Regions from separate parts of the Flavobacterium sp. GL_143 genome, predicted to be linked through region 3. Evidence: riboswitches for the same ligand, from Rfam matches in the RefSeq annotation. Region 3 holds a riboswitch; each other region holds the start of a gene.
What was found. Region 3 has a riboswitch for cobalamin ahead of AC3IPI_RS07740 (DUF5074 domain-containing protein). Riboswitches for the same ligand answer to the same signal wherever they lie in the genome.
Positions count from the first base shown of each region.

Region 1: linked by a shared signal. The riboswitch ahead of AC3IPI_RS10425 (TonB-dependent receptor plug domain-containing protein) and the one ahead of AC3IPI_RS07740 (DUF5074 domain-containing protein) in region 3 are both predicted to bind cobalamin.
Region 2: linked by a shared signal. The riboswitch ahead of AC3IPI_RS17710 (TonB-dependent receptor) and the one ahead of AC3IPI_RS07740 (DUF5074 domain-containing protein) in region 3 are both predicted to bind cobalamin.

Region 1 is NZ_CM174401.1:2,373,848-2,380,580, forward strand. Features, by position in the region: gene AC3IPI_RS10420 (DUF5074 domain-containing protein) at 1-336, opposite strand, end outside; gene AC3IPI_RS10425 (TonB-dependent receptor plug domain-containing protein) at 341-2,194, opposite strand; cobalamin riboswitch at 2,223-2,457, opposite strand; gene cobC (alpha-ribazole phosphatase) at 2,536-3,072, opposite strand; gene AC3IPI_RS10435 (adenosylcobinamide-GDP ribazoletransferase) at 3,057-3,854, opposite strand; gene tnpA (IS200/IS605 family transposase) at 4,051-4,491, opposite strand; gene cobT (nicotinate-nucleotide--dimethylbenzimidazole phosphoribosyltransferase) at 4,546-6,225, opposite strand; gene cobU (bifunctional adenosylcobinamide kinase/adenosylcobinamide-phosphate guanylyltransferase) at 6,299-6,733, opposite strand, start outside.
Region 2 is NZ_CM174401.1:4,178,329-4,185,061, reverse strand. Features, by position in the region: gene AC3IPI_RS17720 (cell surface protein) at 1-744, opposite strand, end outside; gene AC3IPI_RS17715 (YncE family protein) at 757-1,902, opposite strand; gene AC3IPI_RS17710 (TonB-dependent receptor) at 1,899-3,947, opposite strand; cobalamin riboswitch at 4,065-4,273, opposite strand; gene AC3IPI_RS17705 (GNAT family N-acetyltransferase) at 4,624-5,466, shown strand; gene AC3IPI_RS17700 (DUF1810 domain-containing protein) at 5,830-6,291, shown strand; gene AC3IPI_RS17695 (hypothetical protein) at 6,384-6,653, opposite strand.
Region 3 is NZ_CM174401.1:1,782,772-1,789,504, forward strand. Features, by position in the region: gene AC3IPI_RS07725 (alpha-amylase family glycosyl hydrolase) at 1-2,016, shown strand, start outside; gene AC3IPI_RS07730 (DUF6814 family protein) at 2,109-2,333, opposite strand; gene AC3IPI_RS07735 (MFS transporter) at 2,344-3,837, opposite strand; cobalamin riboswitch at 4,079-4,270, shown strand; gene AC3IPI_RS07740 (DUF5074 domain-containing protein) at 4,591-5,910, shown strand; gene AC3IPI_RS07745 (GIY-YIG nuclease family protein) at 6,386-6,658, opposite strand.

The sequences.
Region 1 (6,733 bases), 590 kb from region 3:
TTTAAAAGTGTAACGATTTACTACGTTAATCACATTTGTACCTCCAGAAATAATGTAGGCTTTGTCATTATCAAAAAAGATATTTTGAAGATATTTTCCGATATAGTCATTTCCATTTGTTGGTCCGTAAACATCTTTAACAAAAGTGTTTGTATTTAAGTCTTCATTGATAAAAGACACAGAACCACCACTGATATCATTTCCTTCATTTAAGATAAAAATACCATCCTCATAAGCTCCTTTTGGACCATCGTCATTGTTGTCATTATCATCATTAGAGCAAGAAGCAAGAAGCGAAATGCTTAATGCTAATAAAAATAATCTAGTTAGTTTCATTATATTAAAATTTAAGGTTTATGTACAAATTATAATTTCTCCCAGGCATTGGTCTGAATTCTAGACTTTCATATTCTTTATTCCAAACGTTTAAAATTTGAAAACCTATTTTAAAAGAGGATAAAAGTTTGAAGTCATAGTCTATACCTATGTTTGAAACGGTGTAAGCAGGAATAATGTTTTTTGGGTCATTATCGGATTGTGTATAAACAAAATCATTGTATAAAAATTGATAATTGGCTGAGAACTTATTTCTGTAATATGAAATTGCTCCTGTAATTTTATTAAAAGGAACAAAGAACAATTGCTTTTTGGTTTCGTCATTTTCTGAAACGGTATAAGCATAAGTCGCATTGACATTAAAATAATTTTTACCAAAATGTTTTTTCCAACTTAATAAGGTTTCAGCTCCGTAACTATTTACTTTGTCGGTGTTCTGAGGCATCCAGATGCCATTATCACTAGGCACCCATCGTAATAAGTCTTTTATTTTCATGTAATAAAAAGTTTGGGTCAGTGAGATATTTTTGTATGTAAAAACATTTCCAATTTCGGCTTGATAGGAGTTCTCTGGTTTTAAATCAGGATTCCCTCCTTCTTCCCAATACAAATCATTAAACGTTGGAATTCTGAAATTTCGAGATAAATTTAATTTCAGATTATATAATTTACTAAATTGATAAGATGACCCTAAAGAGAATAAAACAGGAGATTTGTAATTATTTGTAAATTCTTTTCGGATGCCTAACTCGTTTTTCCAATTTGCAAAAAAATCTTGTTTTATCATTAAGGCAGCTGAGCTAATTTCTCTCACATGATCTCCAAAACCAGTTCCGTAACCTTTGGTTCTATTATAATCTAGGATGGCGTTTACTTGAGTTGATTTAAAAAGAGTGTATCCTAAATCAGCTTTAGTAATTAGGCTTTCTGTTTTTCCGTGGCTATAGTTGTTTTTTGAATTATCTTCAAAATATTGATATTTCTCAGTAATAAAAGCAGTTTTAAAGTTGGTTGTGAATCTGCCAAAATCACCATCATATTCTATTAAATTACGACTGAAACTATTAATGTATTTTGACTTGGTTTCCGATTCAGAAATAATTGAAGTATTTCGGTCAGTATTAGATGTTTGGCTGTATAATTTAAGGCTGTTCTTTGCGTCAAATTTATAACCTAGATTTGCGTTCATCGTAATGATATCATATTGCCCGTTTTGGTTCCAGCGTTGTTCTCCTTTCCAGTTGTATCGGTTTAAGTATTTGTAATCATTGGCTGAGCTATTTTTAGAAAATCCAATTTGTGCGCTCCACTTTTCGTTTGAAATATTTGTTTTGTAGTTGATTCCAATGGTATTAAAGCTTCCGTAATCTAGCTTTAAATTATTTTCAAACCTTTTGTAAAAACTTAAATCATTGTTTAAATGTACTGTTCCTCCCACAGCACCACTTCCGTAAATAACACTTCCTCCACCAGCTTTTACACTTACCGAATTGTAGTCAGATCCGGCTATAGTATTAAAATCGGTACTTCCGTTCATCTGAGAATTGATATTGATACCGTTCCATATTACAGCAGCTTGGGAAGCCGTTGTTCCTCTAAAAGCAACTGTCGAAAGCATACCACGACCGTATTCTTTAAAATAAATAGTAGAGTTAAAGTTTAATAAATCGGTAAGTAATGCTTCATTTTTATTAATAATAGAGTCATTAAGTACCTGAACCGATTGTGAGTCTGAGTATTTTTTGAGGTTAGTGTCGGAAACTATAACTTCTTTTAATTTTGTTATAGAATCATTTTGTGCCAAAATGAATTGGCAAACTAAGAGCGAAAAACAGATGTAAAACTTTTGTAATGTCATAATTTCTAAACTCTTTTTCCCGAGAGTTCGATATTTGTTAACAAAGGCAGGTCTCCTGGCTTCGCGTCTTGTTGTTTCCCTTCCCGTTCTAAAACAGTGGTTTTGTAGTTAACAACGAGCATCCCTTACAGGACTAAGCTTACAGTTGCGGGTACAGCTCAAGATTTTCGAATGTTGATTTTGATATTTTCAATCTTCAATTACTTGATTCCCTTTTAATGTGTCTCAAAAAATATAGCACAACCTTAATGAAAGTGCAAATATAAAGTTAAAAAAGCTTATAAATCAATTCTGTTTGATTATTTAATACTATTCATGAACAAAACAAAAGTTGATTTTATTTAGATTTCGACTTTAATTACTTGTCCAAAATCGACTTTGTTTTGGAAAGCATCTTTAAGAGGAAGAGAGTTTAAAAGACATAATATGCTTCTTATTACTCCGGCATGTGCAACAATAATTGCCTTTGACGGTTTTTTAGCAAGTATTTCGTTTTCTATAAAATGAGTGACTCTTTCATGTAAATCGATGAAAGATTCTCCGTTTGGAACTCGAATGTTTACGAAATCTTCCATCCACGGATTTAAATCATTTGAAGAAATTTCATTCCAATTTTTCATTTCCCAATCACCAAAATCCATTTCCATCAAACGTTTGTCTTCGTGGTAATTTAAAATTTTGGCTTCTTGTTGGATATGTTTGGCAAGTAACACACAACGTTTTAATGGACTCGAATATAACAATGCATTTTGAGGTAATTGCTTTACAATGTTTTCAAAAATCAAATCATAAGGTTCGGCAATATTTACATCAGTTTGACCGTAGCAAATTCCTTTTTCGCAAACAGTTTCAGTATGACGAACTAAATAAATTTCCATATTGCTATAACACTTAAGTAAAAAATAACTTCGCAAACTTGTTGTGTTGCGCCCAAACAATCTCCAGTATAACCATCAATCCATTTTTGGAAATAACGTGCCAAAAAATAACGTGTTAGGAAAACTGGAATTAATACTAAAAGTAATTGATATTGAAAATAAGAAAGAACCAAGAGAGGTAATAAACCAAAAAAGAAAGAACCTAAAACTTCTTTCCAACTAAAGCTTTTTGCAATTGGTTTGCTTTTGCTTGTAGCATCTTCACGAGAATATTCATGTGTAAATACGATGCTTATAGCCGCTAAACGACTAATAGAGTGTCCTGCAATAAGCAACAATAAAACAGTAAGCATTGATTGCTGAGTTGTAATTGTTTCTATAGTTACTAATTCAGATAGCAATTGAAATTTCAATAAAAATAATAATACAACACCAATAGCTCCATAAGCGCCAATGGCACTATCTTTCATGATGAGTAAGATTTTTTCTTTGGTCCAACCCCCACCAAAACCGTCACAAACATCGGCAAAACCATCTTCATGAAAGGCTCCAGTAGTTAAAATCCCAGCAATCATTCCTATAATTACTGCTGCGGATGTTGAAACTAGAAATGAAGCACCATAAAATGCAAGAAAAGATATACCTCCAACAATCCACCCGATCAAAGGGAAATAGCGACTAGCTTTATTCAGATACTCAGGATTGTGGTCAATATTTTTGGGACAAGGAATCCTTGTGTAGAACATTAATGCAGTAAAAAAAATATGGAGTTGTTTTTTCATTTAAATATTAATTGTTTAGTATTCGGCTAAAGCCAATTTGATTATCATAATTATTAACCAACATCTAAAGATGTTGGCAATTCAAAATTTAGATTGTCGATATACTTTATTTTGTAGACAATCTTAGAAGTTGAATTGCCTCCAGATTTATCTGGAGGATATGAAATTTGTTATGTTATTGGCTTTAGCCAAATTCTTATTTATTATTTATTTTCTGGAATCCATACTTGAGAATAAAATCATCATATTCTTCCTGAAATGTTTTTTTGGTATGATGAATTTCTTGATTTTTAATATAATCTCTTACTTTATCAACAATTGATTCAGAAACGGAAACAGCAAAATACTCATCTTGCCATTCAAACTTTTCTTTAGTCAATTGATTTTTATTAATCCAAAATGATGATTCTCCTTTTAGTAGTTGTATTATTTTTTGGATGTTTTGATCAACGCCTAATGAAATAAGACAATGACAATGATCTGAATATCCATTTATAAAATCAATATAAATTCCCTTCTCCTTTGCATTATCTCTTATATGTTGCCATACTTTTTGACGCAATTCGATGGAATTCAAGTAAGGAATTCTATTTTTAGTACTCCAAACTAAATGTATGTATACTTTTATAAATGCCATTTCTATTTATTTAAGAACTGTTACTGAAACTAAAAACTGCGACTGAATACTGTTTTACTTCTTACTAACTCCAGCATTTTCAAAAGTAGCCATTTCGTTCAGGAAAGTAATTGCCGATTGTAATATAGGTAAAGCAATTGCACAGCCCGTTCCTTCGCCTAAGCGTAAATCTAGTTGTAAAACCGATTGTGCTTCTAGATAATCTAATAATTTCTGATGTGCTTGTTCGGCTGAAGAATGACAGAAAATAGCATTTTTCTTGATTTCAGGATTTATTTTATAAGCAATTAAAAATGCTACAGTACAAATAAAACCATCTACCAGAATTAGCATATTGTTTTTATAAGCGGCTAACATTCCGCCAGCCATTTGCATGATTTCAAAACCACCAAAATAGGCGAGTTGTACTTTTAATTCGGCTTGACCGGAATAATTTTCAATAGCTTTTTTTAGAATTTCCTGCTTCTGAAATAATTTTTCTTCATCAACTCCAGTTCCTTTTCCAACACATTCTTCTATAGAAAAACCTGTTAAAACACTCATTAAAACCGAAGCTGTAGATGTGTTACCAATACCCATTTCGCCAAAACCAATGCAATTACTTCCTGTTTTTGCAACAGAATCTACAATTTCTGAACCTTTCAAGAAACACAATTGTAATTCAGTTTCGCTCATTGCGGGAGCGTGTAAAAAGGATTGAGTTCCTTTGGCAATTTTGGCATTAATTAAATTCGCATTTGTAGGGAAATCATAATTTACACCAGCATCTACGATAGAAAGTTCAATTTTATTTTGTTTACAAAAAACATTTATTGCCGCACCACCTTCAAGGAAATTACCAACCATTTGGCGGGTAACATCTTGCGGATAAGCGCTCACACCATGATTGGCAATACCGTGGTCTGCTGCAAAAACAACAATGTTTGGTTTTATAATCTCAGGCTCCAGAGTTTGAAAAACTGTTCCTATTTGGAATGCCAGCTTTTCTAAAATACCTAAAGCTCCAATAGGCTTAGTTTTTGAATCGATTTTATGCTGTAGTGCTTCTTTAAAAGAGCTTTTAACTTCGACTTTAGGTTTATTATCAAAATCTAATTTCGGAATAAGACTCTCATTTATAGTTTTGATTTCGGTACAATCAAAGGTTTCCGATTTTTGCTTCCAGTTTAATTGCTGCAACATCGGCTGATTGTTGTAGTTTGTCGCAGGTTTACCAATACAGAAATAACCAAGCGGTTCAATATTTTCAGGTAAATCAATTATTTTCTTAAACTGATAATAATTTAAAATAGAAACCCAACCCATACCATAACCTTGCTCCGTAAGTGATAACCAGATATTTTGGGCAGCACAAACCGAACTAAATTTTACAGCTTCATTACTACCAACAGTTCCTATAGTAAAATTGTTTAGCACCGAGCGGTCATAAGCAATTATCATCCCGATAGGAGCCTCTTCTATAGCTTCCAGCTTCAAGGATTTATAGCGTTCTTTTTGCTCCTCGTCATCGGTTAATAACTCCGCTTTTTTATTATAATCCAAAAATAAATCTTTGATAGCTTTTTTAACTTCATCCGATTTTATGATGTAATACTTAGTTGCATCTGTTAAACCCACCGAAGGCGCCCAATGTCCAGCTTGTAAAGCATTTTGAATAACTTCATCAGGAACTTCGTCATTAGTAAAGTGGCGTGTATCGCGGCGTGATTTTAATATATCATCTAAATAGCTCATGTTTTTTCTTTTTAAGAGGTTCAAAAGGAACAAAGGTCTAGGCTGATAGCCCAAAGCCGAAAGCTCTCGGCTTTTACTTTCCTTTTATTGTAACGGGAATTCCCGAAACCATAAGTACAACAGTATCGGCATTTTTAGCCAAAAACTGATTCATCCAACCTTGTAATTCCGTGAATTTTCTTCCTACGTGCGTATCAGCATGAAGTCCCATTCCTATTTCGTTGGTAACAATTATCAAAGTAGAATCTGGCTGATTGACTATTTTTAGAAACTCAGCTTTAGCTTCTTCAAGAGATAATGCAACATCATTTTTTGTATCTACAAAAAAGTTAGTTAACCAAAGCGTTACACAATCAATCAAAGCTACTTTACCCGAAAAATCAATTTCGCTCAAATGTTTTTCCTCCTCAATATTTGTCCAGCGTTCGTCGCGTTCTTGTTGGTGACGATCTATTCGATTCTGGAAATCTTCATCCCATTTTCGAGCCGTTGCCACATACATTGGTGC
Region 2 (6,733 bases), 2.4 Mb from region 3:
CCATTCATCATCCGGAAGTCCATTTTTATTTTTGTCATAAGAAACCATTATAACTCCAGCTTCACTACTCCCACCACGCATATTTTTATCAGGATTAGGATTGGCTTCTGCCCAAAAAGCATTCCCTAAAACTCTAAAATCGCGTTTGCCTTTTACGTTTACAATTGTATGATCGAAACCAAAAACTATATAACCACCAAAGGCTCCTAGCGAAATCAGATCTCCGTTTTTCTTGGCTAGATACGTATTAGCTCTGCTTAAAATTTTATCATACGTTTCACCGTCATTCGCTGCAGGCAGATCATTTATAAATTGTCCCGGAGCAGGTTTAAAATCAAATACTTTGGCAATAAATGTTTTATAATCCTTAGCTTCTTTGCTTACGTGTACTTTAATTTTTTGTGTTTGTGTATTTCCATTATCAGTTATAACTACTGTAAGTTCATACGTTCCTATTTCTGTTGCTGCAAATAAGGCTTCTTTTACGGTGTTGTTTGCCAAAGAATAATTGTCTGATGGAGAATTTGTTACACTCCAACTATAAGTTGCATTTGCGCTTACGGTACTATTTACAGTAATTGGTACTATTGTAGCTCTTTGCGCATTGTACTCATTGTTACCAATACCACCTGTTGGCGGATTGCTATTATCTGCACCATCGTCGCCACTGGAACAATTGGTTACCAATGCTGCTGCGAGTAAAAGCAATAGCGTTCGGAAGTGTTTTAAAGATTTGTTATACATGATTTTACTATTTTAGTTTTTGGTTATAAAAGCAATATGTGCAGGTATATTTCCTGCTGTAGTTTTCCATTTTAATTTTCCATCGGGTGTAAAGCAATAGATATAGCCTGTTACGACATAATTTTGTGCATCGGTGATATAAATTTCTTTGGTTTCGGGATTTACCTGTAGTCCGTAAGGAATCATTATTTGTTTATCTGTACCGTCTGTGATTATCTTATCGCTTATTATCTTTTTGGTTTTAGTGTCTAATATTCCGTAGGTTACTTTATTACTATTAGTAAGATAGCTCCAGGATACACTATAGAAATAGAGTAAATCATCTACTAAACACATTCCTAGAACCGGAATATCGAGTTGCATTTTTTTCTCATCCGTTTTGGTATCAATTACAAAAAGATTTGATGGTGTATTGTAATAATCTCCTCTGGAACTCACGTAAATATCTCCTCTACTGTCTATTTGCATACTGTAAAGATTTATACCTACATCTATTTTTTTTATTTCGGTAAAAGTCTCAAGATCAATCACAGATACGGTTCTGTCATAATTAGGAACTCTGTAACCTCCTGAGTTTGCTACATATAATTTTCCGTTGCTTACCACCATTTGCTCTGGCTGATAACCTACATTTACTTTTCGTTTTATTTCTAATGATGTGGTATCAATTTCAGCCACAAAACCTATCTCTGCGTTAGGATCTATGGCTACAGGACCAGAATAGGAACTTACATAGGCTTTGTTTTTATAAAAAGCTACATATCGGCAATTAGGAATATCAATTTTTTTGATACGTTTTGCTGACCATTTATCGATTACTTCAACTTTATTAGAACAGTTTATTACAGCATAAACTTTATTACCATAAATTTTTACATCGTTACCTACATCACCTAGTTCTTTTATAACTGTAGGATTTCGTTCCGAATAAATATCGGTAGTATAGTTTCCGGTTCTGTAATTAAATATATCGATGCTTGCCCGGTTCATCCCCATATTTCCTTCGTTAAGCAGATAAAAACCTTCTATCTTGCCATCACTTCTTGGGGCAGCAACGCTTTTATCCGAAGACGGAAAAATGGTTTCTTCTTCTCTACAAGAAGCAAAAGCAAGAGCTATAAATAAACCGAGGATTAATTGTGTAGTTATCTTTTTCATAGCGCAATACTTATTATAAATTTCATTGTACGTCCCGGCATCGGATAATTGTATATAACCTCATACTGCTGATTAAGTACATTGTTTACCTCTATTGTTCCTTTTATTAAATATTTGCTTAAAGCAAAAGACTTTTGTACCGCTAAATCGTGTGTGTACCAAGGCTGAATTTCATTGATTTTGATATTGTTGACATTACCATTATATCGTTTTCCTACATAAACAAAACTGTAGTTAAAATTCCAGGTTTTATAATCAGCATTTAATATTCCAGAGCCGCTATGCCACGGAGTATAAGGAATCTGATCTCCGTAAGAAGACAATTCTAAACCTGCAAATTTTGTATAATCCCTACTTTCAGAATAAGTGTAGGTAAGATTCGTAGCTAAGTTTACATTACCAATATGCATTCCTATATTAAGTACCGATTCTATACCTTTTCCTTTTACTTGTCCCATATTGGTCATCATCCAGCGGAATAAATTTCCTGTTGGAGCTGCTACAATTTTATCTTTGGTATTGGTATAATATCCATCAACCTGAATAGAAAGTTTGTCTAAAAAAGAATTATTTACTGGTAAATTATAAGTAAACCCAACATCGTACTGGTTCATATATTCGGGTCTCAAAGTACTGGATCCAACCATGGTATAATACAAGTCATTAAAAGTGGGCATCCTGAAAATACGTTTTGCAAATGCTCGTAAATTAAAATCGTAGTCTTTAAATGGTGTATAACCAAGGAATAATGCAGGAGTAAACTCTTTTTTGTCCGGAGCTTTTGCGTTATAGCGCACTTCTTCCTGAACATAAGTACCAACAACACTACCTAAAGCTTTAAATTGCCCAAGTCTGAAGGAACTTGCCAATGAAAAGAATGCTGTATAGCGTTGCGGAAATGAAAATTGAGTTTGTATCCCTTTTCTTGTAGCATTTAGTTTATTGTATTGAAAATCTGTAGATAACGAAACATCCCATGTAGGCAATATGTTGTACATATTTACTGCCGAGAAATATATTTCCTGTTGGTAATAACTATCATCAGATTGTGCTCCTTCGGTTACTGTTTCGCCTAAAATATGGGTTGTATCTCTGGCAACATAATGCGTGTAATCGTAAGCGTATTTTGCCTTTGCCTGAAATTTGTATTTTCTTGTAAAATCCTTTACTATAGATGCCTGAGTGAAGAAATTCTTGTCGTATTGTCTAAATCCGTCAGAAAACTTATTTTCGACAATTGCCCCAGGTGCTCCCCTATCTGAGTCGTAATAATAAACTTTGGCATCCCAGGAACCGTTATTTATTTTTCCGAAAAGCCCAGATTCAAATCTGAATGCTTCAATATCACTATTATGTCTTGTGGCAGTAGTATCGTAGGCTACAGTACCATCCTGATTGTTTCTTTTGTACCTGAATTTATATTCACCGTTAGATTTTATATATTCAGAACTTACGCTCATGCTTACTTTATTGCTCAGCTTTTGTTCCCATCTAAAAGACGGATCAAAATAATTTATGGTCATGGTTTTAAACCGCACCAATAAATTAGTTTTTTTATTCCCTTCAAAAACGGGACGTTTGGTTCTTAAATAAATGGTAGATGCAGCTGCAAAGTCTTTTGCTGACTGAAAGATTTCACTTTTCTGACCGTTATACATGGTAAGAGATTCCATGTCGTCTAGGGAATACTTACCTAAATCTGTAACTCCGTTTTGCGCATTACCTAATTGGATTCCATCATAAAAAACACCTACGTGGTGCGTTCCCATATTACGGACATCTACGGTTTTAAGTCCGCCAAGACCACCATAATCTTTAATCTGGACTCCGGCAAAATAACGAAGCGCATCGGCAACATTATGACTAGCAAGATTTTCTAGTAATTTCCCCGAAAGACTTTGCACAGGAATTACTTCCTGGTATGGTTTTGCCTTAAGAATTACTTCTTTTAGTTTGCGAATACTATCATTAGTTGCTTGCGAATGAAGCAAAAATGGAGTAAATAAGATAAAAACGAATAAAAGCTTTTTGTTTGTATTATACATCACTAAATAAATTATAAAAACTTTTCGCGATGTAATAATCAAGAAGCATAATAAGAAAGTCCCGCTATAAAATAACAGGCTAATTTTCTTGTTCTTCAACTTTATTCCTCGAAAGTTTTAAACTATGTGATTTTGGCAGGTCTCCTGACTTGTTCCATCTTTAAACAACCTTCTCATTCGCCGCGGCGAACAATGGCATAAGTAACGTTTAAAGACTTATATAGAACTTACAGTAGCGGGTCTGTTCAGGATTTACACCTGATTCCCTTTTAACTATTTCTTCTTAAAATTTTAAGAAAAAGTAGACCAAAATTTTGAGCAAATATATAACATAAGTTTATGAAAAAAAGTTCTTATTTAATTTAATTACAATTAAGACAATAAAACAAGGGTATAATCTGCTAATTTGATAATTTTCATTTATATCCAATAAATTTGAAAAAGAAACAATGTGTAAATTAGAAAATTAGGTAATTAGATAATTTTAATACTAGCTTGATATTTTAGGATGCTTGGGTAACGATTGACTTCTCTCCTATTTTTTAATAAAAATCAAAAATACTTGACCTTTGTTTTTTACATAAAATGTATATTTGATTTTCTCTATTTCGATATTTAAAAAATTTTGAAGAACTAGAGAAACTCAACATTAAACTCAAAAGCTTTAGAATAAAAAATGGAAATAAAAAGTTTAGAAAACAGCAACCTTAAAGATTTATTAGACGTTATTAATTTGTCTTTTTCAGATTATATCGTACCTTTTAGTCTTACTTTAGAACAATTACAATCCAAAATACATGCAGAAGGAATTAAATTAGATTTATCCATCGGAGTTTATGATGATGATAAATTAGTTGGTTTTATGTTACACGCTTTAAATACCGCAAACGCACAATTTATTGCCTATAATGCTGCAACAGGAGTTATTCCTGATTATAGAGGAAAAGGTTTAGTTGGTAAAATGTATGCTATTTTAGTACCTAAATTAGAAGAACTTGGCGTAAAACAAATGGTATTAGAGGTTATAGAAGGAAATCATCCAGCAATACGAGTTTACGAAAAAATGGGGTATACAATCCATAGAAAGCTTGATTGTTTTAGAGGTAGCGTACCTACATTAGATATAAACCCTAAAGTTACTATAAAGAATCTTAAAGAAACTCAATGGGAATTGTTTAAATCTTTTTGGGATATTGAACCTTCATGGCAAAACGATATTATGGCGGTTAGCAATAGTATGGAATATTGCCAAATTCTAGGAGCTTATATAGATGATGTATTGGTAGGTTATGCAATATATAATACTACATCCAGAAAAATTAATCAAATAGCGGTGTCTCCTGACTACCGCCGCAAAGGAATTGGTACGAGTTTATGTAATCATATTAGTAATGCTGTAGATCAAAATGAATTATTAGTATATAATGTTCAAAATAGTTCTGTAGAAGCAAAAGGTTTTATAAAAAGTTTGAATATTCCATACACGATTTCGCAGTTTGAAATGAAGAGAAATCTTTAAGAAAAATAGAATTACAAAAAGCAAACACGAATTTTAACAATTTGTACAAGTTTTAATGATTAACTTCGTTTGTGAAATTAATTTAGCAAATGAATTAGTGATAATTGATAAAATTCGTGTTTAAAATTGATTTATAATAGTAGAACCTTGATGGGAGTTTGTTAAAATTGAGATTTTTTTTATAATTTTTAGATAGAATTGTATTTTTAATTATATCAGTTATTTGAAGCATTTTTTTATAAAATTTTAAGTAAGATTATTACTCAACTTAGTCATAAAACTCACATAGTCTGAGTCTTCCATTAGGAAGTACCTATCTTTTTTAGTACTTTTGCACCCTTTTTTACACAATATAATACAACAATGGCACATTCAAACAATGATTTAATCCGTTTTTTAGAAGCACAAAACCAGCTGTATCTTACTGCTCTTTCTGAAATTAAGAAGGGAAAGAAAGAAAGCCACTGGATGTGGTTTATTTTTCCTCAAATTACGGGTTTAGGCACTAGCGATACGGCCAATTTTTATGCTATTACCGATTTAAAAGAAGCTACAGAATTTGCAGCGCACCCAATTTTAGGAAAACATCTTATCGAAATTTCTGAGCTTTTATTGACTTTTAAAATGAAATCAGCAGAATCACTTCTGGGAGAGTTAGACGCTAGAAAATTACGTTCTTCGATGACTCTTTTTAGTTTAGTAGAAAACTGCCACCCTATTTTTCAGGAAATATTAAATGCTTTTTTCTCTGGAGAACAAGATCCACGTACTTTGTCCATTATTAATTCAATTATAGAGCAATCTATTGAAACAACTACGCTGTAATTATACAGTAATGTAATAGATTATTTACTCAAAAAAAGACACTACGTTGTATTTGCTTTCGCAAATCGGTAGTGTCTTTTTAGTTTTGTTAGTTAGTAAAGAAACTCATCAATAAATTCTTTTTCTTCATTAACATATAAGTAATAGGAACTTACCTCTATATCTTCTTCTTGGTGATGAAGTTCTAATCTTATTTGAATACATGGTGTCGGAATGAATTCATGATCAACTAATATTGAGATTGATTTAGGTACAATCTTGCTAATGTCCACTAAAATTTCCTCTTCAATATTATAATAATATTTAATAGCTAAATTATAAAACTCTTCTTTTTTATCTAATATATCTTTATAGGAATTCATGTTGAGTATTATTTATGTAAGGTAAAGTTATTTATAAATTTAACCTTGGCAATCCGACCACAATCTCCTTTTAAACAAGA
Region 3 (6,733 bases):
ACTTCGGGTAAGTTCTGGTTAGAGTTAACAGGATTAGTTTCGGGAGTAAATAATACCTATCAATATTGGGTTGTTGCTAATTCGCCAATAGCTAATTCACCTTCATTAGTAAAAACGGCTGATCCTTATTCTACATTGGTATTATCCCCTTTTGACGATGCAGGAATTCCAGCAACAAGTTATCCAAATATGCCAGTTTATCCAGTAGGACAAGAACGAGAAGTTACCGTTTTAAAAACAGGACAAACAGCATATCCTTGGCAAGTAACAAATTTCGCTAAACCCGAAAAAGAGAAATTAGTGGTTTACGAAGTTTTGGTTCGCGATTTTGATGCAAACAGAAACTATCAAAGTTTAATAGATAAGATTGATTATTTCAAGAATCTAAAAATAAATGCAATAGAATTAATGCCTGTTATGGAGTTTGAAGGCAATGAAAGTTGGGGTTATAATACTTCATTTCATATGGCTTTAGATAAATTTTATGGCACTTCAGATAAGCTTAAAGAATTTATTGATTTATGCCATCAAAACGGAATAGCTGTTATTCTGGATGTTGCGTTAAATCACGCATTTGGTCGAAATCCAATGGTGAGAATGTGGATGAATGATCCAGATAATGATGGTTGGGGTTCGCCATCGGCTGATAACCCATATTTTAATACTGTTGCAAAACATAGTTATAGTGTTGGGGAGGATTTTAATCATCAGCAAGCGAGAACTCAAAACTATGTAAAAAGAGTAATCCAACATTGGGTTGAAGAATATAAAATTGATGGTTTACGTTGGGATTTAACTAAAGGCTTTACGCAAAATTGTACTGCAGGCGATGAATCGTGTACAAATAGTTTGCAACAAGATAGGGTAGATGTATTAAAATCTTATGCTGATTATTCTTGGAGTCTTGATCCTACACATTATACCATTTTTGAGCATTTAGGTAGTGATGCTGAAGAGAAACTATGGGCTAATTATAAAATTAATGAAACACCTAGCAAAGGAATCATGATGTGGGGGAAAATGACAAATGCATACAATCAATTATCAATGGGGTATGATACCGATAGTAATATCTCCAGGATGACAAGCGCTAGCCATGGTTTTGATGCAAATCGATTAATGGGTTATGCAGAGAGTCACGATGAAGAACGACTAATGTATAAGAATGTACAATATGGTAATAGTAATAATGCAAGCCATGATGTGAAAAATTTAAATATTGCTTTGTCCAGAATGTCGGCTATTGGAGCAGTGTCCTTATTGATTCCTGGTCCAAAGATGATTTGGCATTTTGGCGATTTAGGTTGGGATGCTTCTATATTTGCATGTAATAACGGAATCGTTAATGATGAAAGTGGAACAATTCCTGGCGATTGTAAACTTGATACAAAGCAGCAACCACAATGGACAGGTAATTGGTTAGGAAATTCAAGCCGAAGCAAAATTTATAATGATTGGGCAAAAATGATTACCATGAAAACCGTAGAGCCTGTTTTTTCAGGAATAGCTACCGTGTCAAATACAAATTCTTTATCTCCTAATATAAAAATTACGAATGCAGCATTGGCATCAACACAGTTAAAAGATGTGTTGATTCTGGCAAATTTTGATGTAACTACTCAAAGTGTCGCTACTGGTTTTCCGTACACAGGAGTTTGGTATAATTTAATGGATAATACCTCTATCAATGTTACTAATGTAGCAACTACAATTGCAATTCCAGCAGGAGAGTTTAGGATTTATGGTAATAAGCAAGCGCTGTTGGCTATAGAAAACTTTGAGAAACCAAATGCGATTACTTTACATCCTAATCCGGTTTCAGATTATTTTACTTTAAATACTGCAGTTTCAAGGGTAGAGATTTATTCTTTGTCTGGACAATTAGTGAAAAGCTTTAGCGGAAGCGAAAAGATAACTTCTCAGTTCTCAGTGAGTGAATTAAATACAGGATTATATATCGTGAAAGCAATAGATGAAAACAACAAGACTCAAGTAATGAAATTCTTGAAAAAATAATTTTATTTGGTTAGTTAGTTAAAAAGCTGTCTATAGATTGTTATAGGCAGCTTTTTTGTTTTAAGTAGTTTTAGAAAACAGAAAAATGTAATTTATTTTCTTTTGTCATATTCTCCAATCAATGAAAAATACCCAAAAGTACCAAGTCCTAAAACGATAAGAGGAGTAAGGATAAATAGAATTATAATTCCGAAAACTAAATCATCCTGTTTGTCGGAAACAAGTTTCGGTAATCCAAATTCAAAAATGCAAAAGTAAGCAGCAGCAATAGATAGTATTATCCATAGTATTCCCAATATTCGTTTTAGTACATTCATTGTGATAGGATTAGATGTGAGTATTTTTATCTTTATTGTCAATATAAATCATTCCGATAACAAAACATATCGAAGCTATAATAATAGGATACCAAAGCCCATCGAGATAAAAGTCGGATTTGCCAACTTCTTTAGAGTGGGTTACAAAATAGGTTGAAATTGCAGGAAGCAAACCACCAAATATTCCGTTCCCGACATGGTATGGCAAAGACATCGATGTGTATCTTATTTTTGCAGGAAACATTTCTACCAAAAAAGCTGCAATAGGGCCATAAACCATCGTAACGAAAAGAACTTGAACAAAAACCAGAAAAATCAATGCCCATTTATCTTGAGAATTAATAGTGATTGTAGTTTGTCTTTCGGGGTTAATTTTTTCAGCATGATTTATTTGTTTAATCGCTGCAGTTGTCCCGTCTGAATATTCATTGTTTGTAATAACGTAATGTTCTTTTTTATCATTGTTATCGGCTTCAGTTGTATATGTATTCGAAATAACCTTGTTATCCAGATTCACAGTTTCATACATTTGTTTGTATATAGGTCTGTAGAGTAGGATAGCGAGTAACATGCCACCCATCATAATATATTTTCGACCTATCTTATCACTTAGCCACCCAAAGACTATAAAAAACGGAGTGCCTAACAATAATGCAATTCCTAGTAATCCATCTACTTGTGAAGATTCGATATTCATTACCGTTTTCATAAAACTCATGGCGTAAAACTGTCCAGTGTACCAAACTACACCTTGTCCCATTGTTGCTCCAAATAAAGCAAGTAATACAAACTTCAGGTTGTATCTATTTCCAAAACTTTCTTTTAAAGGGTTTATGCTTATGCTTCCTTCCTTTTTTGCTTTAGCAAAAACAGGAGATTCATCCATGTTTTTTCGTATCAAATAAGAAACTCCTACCATTACAATCGAAACCCAAAACGGAACACGCCATCCCCAAGAATCAAATGATTCCGCCGAGAGAGAATTTTTTGTGATTAAAATGACCATCAAAGAAATAAAAAGTCCAACAGTTGCAGTAGTCTGAATCCATGAAGTCCAATACCCGCGTTGACCCACAGGAGCATGTTCGGCAACATAGGTTGCAGCGCCTCCATATTCTCCGCCAAGTGCAAGACCTTGTAATAATCGTAAAATCAAGACTAATAATGGTGCTAAGAAACCAATATTCTCATAGCTCGGAATACAACCAATTAAAAAAGTAGAACATCCCATTAATAATAGGGTCGCCATAAAAGTGTATTTTCTCCCAATTAAATCTCCAAGACGTCCAAAGAATAAAGCGCCAAAAGGTCTAACGACAAATCCTGCTGCAAAAGTGGCTAATGTTGCCAAGAAAGATGCTGCTGGATTATCGGAGGGGAAAAATTTGGTCGAAATAACTACAGCCAAACTCCCAAAAATATAAAAATCATACCATTCTATCATTGTCCCCATAGAAGAGGCCGAAATAACTTTCCAAATTCCTTTTGTAGATGTGTTACTCATAAAATGGTTGTGTTTTTAATAGTAGATAAAAGTATAAGGTATCATTTTACGAATATATAAGATATTTTTATATTTAGTTGATGGTTTTTTAACAAATAGGGTTTGTTTGTTGATTTAACATTTGATCAGTAAATCAAAGCTTCATAATTCAAAATAAATTATAGTTTGCAGAGATGTTCAAGGCCTTTAAAATAAATAACTATTGCTTTGTTACGAAAGAAAACACTAGTTTTGCAACTCAAATTTTGAAACAGAAAATGGTTGTCATATCGATATGATATTGACATTAAAAGGGAATTTGGTGTAAATCCAAAACTGTCCCGCAGCTGTAAGCTCATTAACCGAAACCCTTTAATACGTCACTTTTCATTTAGAAAGGGAAGGCTGGGTGTAGGGAGTAAGTCAGAAGACCTGCCGTTTTTATAGTAATAAATAGCTTTCGGGGATTGAAGCTTGAATTAAGAATAATACTTTTCACCTTGTGTGATAATGGTATTGTTTATCTATTCTATTCTCGTAAGCCAAAAATGGAATTTATGAGATTTTTTTTCTGCAAATATGATATCGCAAAAGCAATCCTTTTTTGGAAGCTTCTCTTTTCGATATTTTCTTTTTCTCCACTAAAAAAATCATTAAAACGTATCGCTTTACAATATGCTGTGCTTTTACAAAAGTTTATTTATACAACTTTTGTAAGGGTGAATTGTATTTCGATTTAAAGAATTAAGTAATATAATTTTTAAATATTGAATAATGAAAAACCGATTTTTTTCCAAGCAATTAATTGCAATTGCTTCTTTGATGATGCTAACAGTTTCGTGTAATAATGATGATGATTTTACAGAACCTCCAGTAATAAAAGGCGAACAGCAATTAAAAGATACTTTAACTGTTGGGAAAACACTTCAATTAAGCTCAAAATTAGCAGATAGAAAGAACGTTTCTTTTGAATGGGCGATAGACGGAAAAGTAGTAGGATCTGATTCTACCTATATCTTTAAACCAGAAACGAGGGGAGATTTTAAAATTACAATGATAGCCAAAAATGATGGCGGAAAAGTTTCTCTTACTTATGATATCCATGCATGGGGAGCATATGAAAACGGTTTCTTTATGATCAACGAAGGATGGTTTGGTCACGGAACAGGAACGGTAGGGTTTTATAGATACGATACAAGAGCTATAGAAGATAGTGTTTTTGTAAAAGTAAATCCAGATAAAGATTTAAAACCGGCATCATCTACATTAGAATTTGGGACCATCATTAATAAAAAACTATTTTTAGTTTCTAAAGTTGGCGGACCTGTTGTAGTAGCCGATGCTTATTCATTAAAAGAAGAAAAAAGAGTCCCTGCTAAAGGCGGAAACGACTGGCGTGCAGTTGTGGGTATTGATGAAAATCAAGCCCTTTTGACTTCTGGTAAAGGGATATTTAAGCTTAATCTTAATACGATGGAAGTGAATGGGCAAATCGAAGGTGTTACAGGTCAGGTTGGAGATGTTGTTAAGGCCAATGGTTATATTTTTGCATTGTCTGCTTCAAAAGGTGTTATTGTAATAAATGCTTCAACATTGGCAGTCGAAAAAACGATTCCGGGTATAGTTTTAGGATTTGCTGTTACCGATGATAAAAAAGTATGGGCAGCAGGAGGAAAAAATCTTATAAGTATAGATTCGAATACTCTTGAAGTAAAAGAAATTGCATTAGGTTTTCAGGCTTACGGAAGCTGGGGAGCTTGGCATCCGGGATCTATTACGGCTGCTAAAAATGATGTTTTTATTGCTAAAAACGGAAGTTTTAGTGGTGGTAAAGAAATTTATAAATATGCAGGTACTCCAGATTCATTGACTGCGCCTTTTATTACATTAACAAATTCAAATATCTTATATGGTGCAGGAATTGGTTATGACCGAAAGATAAATACTTTGGTGGTAAATACCTTAAATTCAGGTTTTGGTGTGAATTTCTCTATAAACAATCTTTATATATTTAACGCTGATTCAGGAGAAAAAACAGCATCGGTAAATTTTTCAGGATATTATTTTCCTGCAGTTTCTGTATTTCATCAATAATTTTTTTGTTTTTTAACCGCAAAAAAAATTACCGCAAAGATCGCGAAGTAAAAAGGCAAAGTTCGCAAAGTTTTATCATTAAGCTTTGCGAACTTTTTTGTATATTTTTACCTATCCGAAGGTTGAAATCTCTGGCTGTATTTGAAAAAGAACAGAAATTAAAAGCAGTGTTAGCTTTATATTATAAGCATAGCTAACGGTTTTAACCGTTGGAATTTAATATTGGTAAGATTTATTAGGTTGTTTACCGCAAAGATCGCGAAGTAAAAACGCAAAGTTCGCAAAGCTTTATCATTAAGCTTTGCGAACTTTGCGTTTTTGAACATATTCTTAAGTAAAAAATCTTAGCGACCTTTGCGGTAAAATTTATTTGCGGTTGAAAAACAGGAAAGTGTTAAAAACAAAAAACCCGAATACTTCTATTCGGGTTTCGTGGTACCTCCAGTCCCGAGGCTTCGGGAGAACCAGGGACAAATTATGATTTTCTTTTAAAAAGGATATCTTTTAAAATAGATGGGTCAGCGATTATTTTATTGTTAAATACTTTACTTTTCATTCTTTTTATAAACTTTTCTAAATAGATAGCTTCTTCTTTATCAACGCAATTAAATATTAAAACAATTTCCCAGTCATCTGCTATTTTAGTAAAAGAATTTGAATAAAAATGTTTCTGATGTTTTGAAACTCTATTATCTATATTGTTAGTTTCTCCAATATAGAATTTTTGACAAGAATCTGAGTAAATGATATATAAATAGGATCAAGAACAAAACCTGGGGAGGAATGTCAAAATAAAATAAGAACTTTGTAATCTAAGAATTTG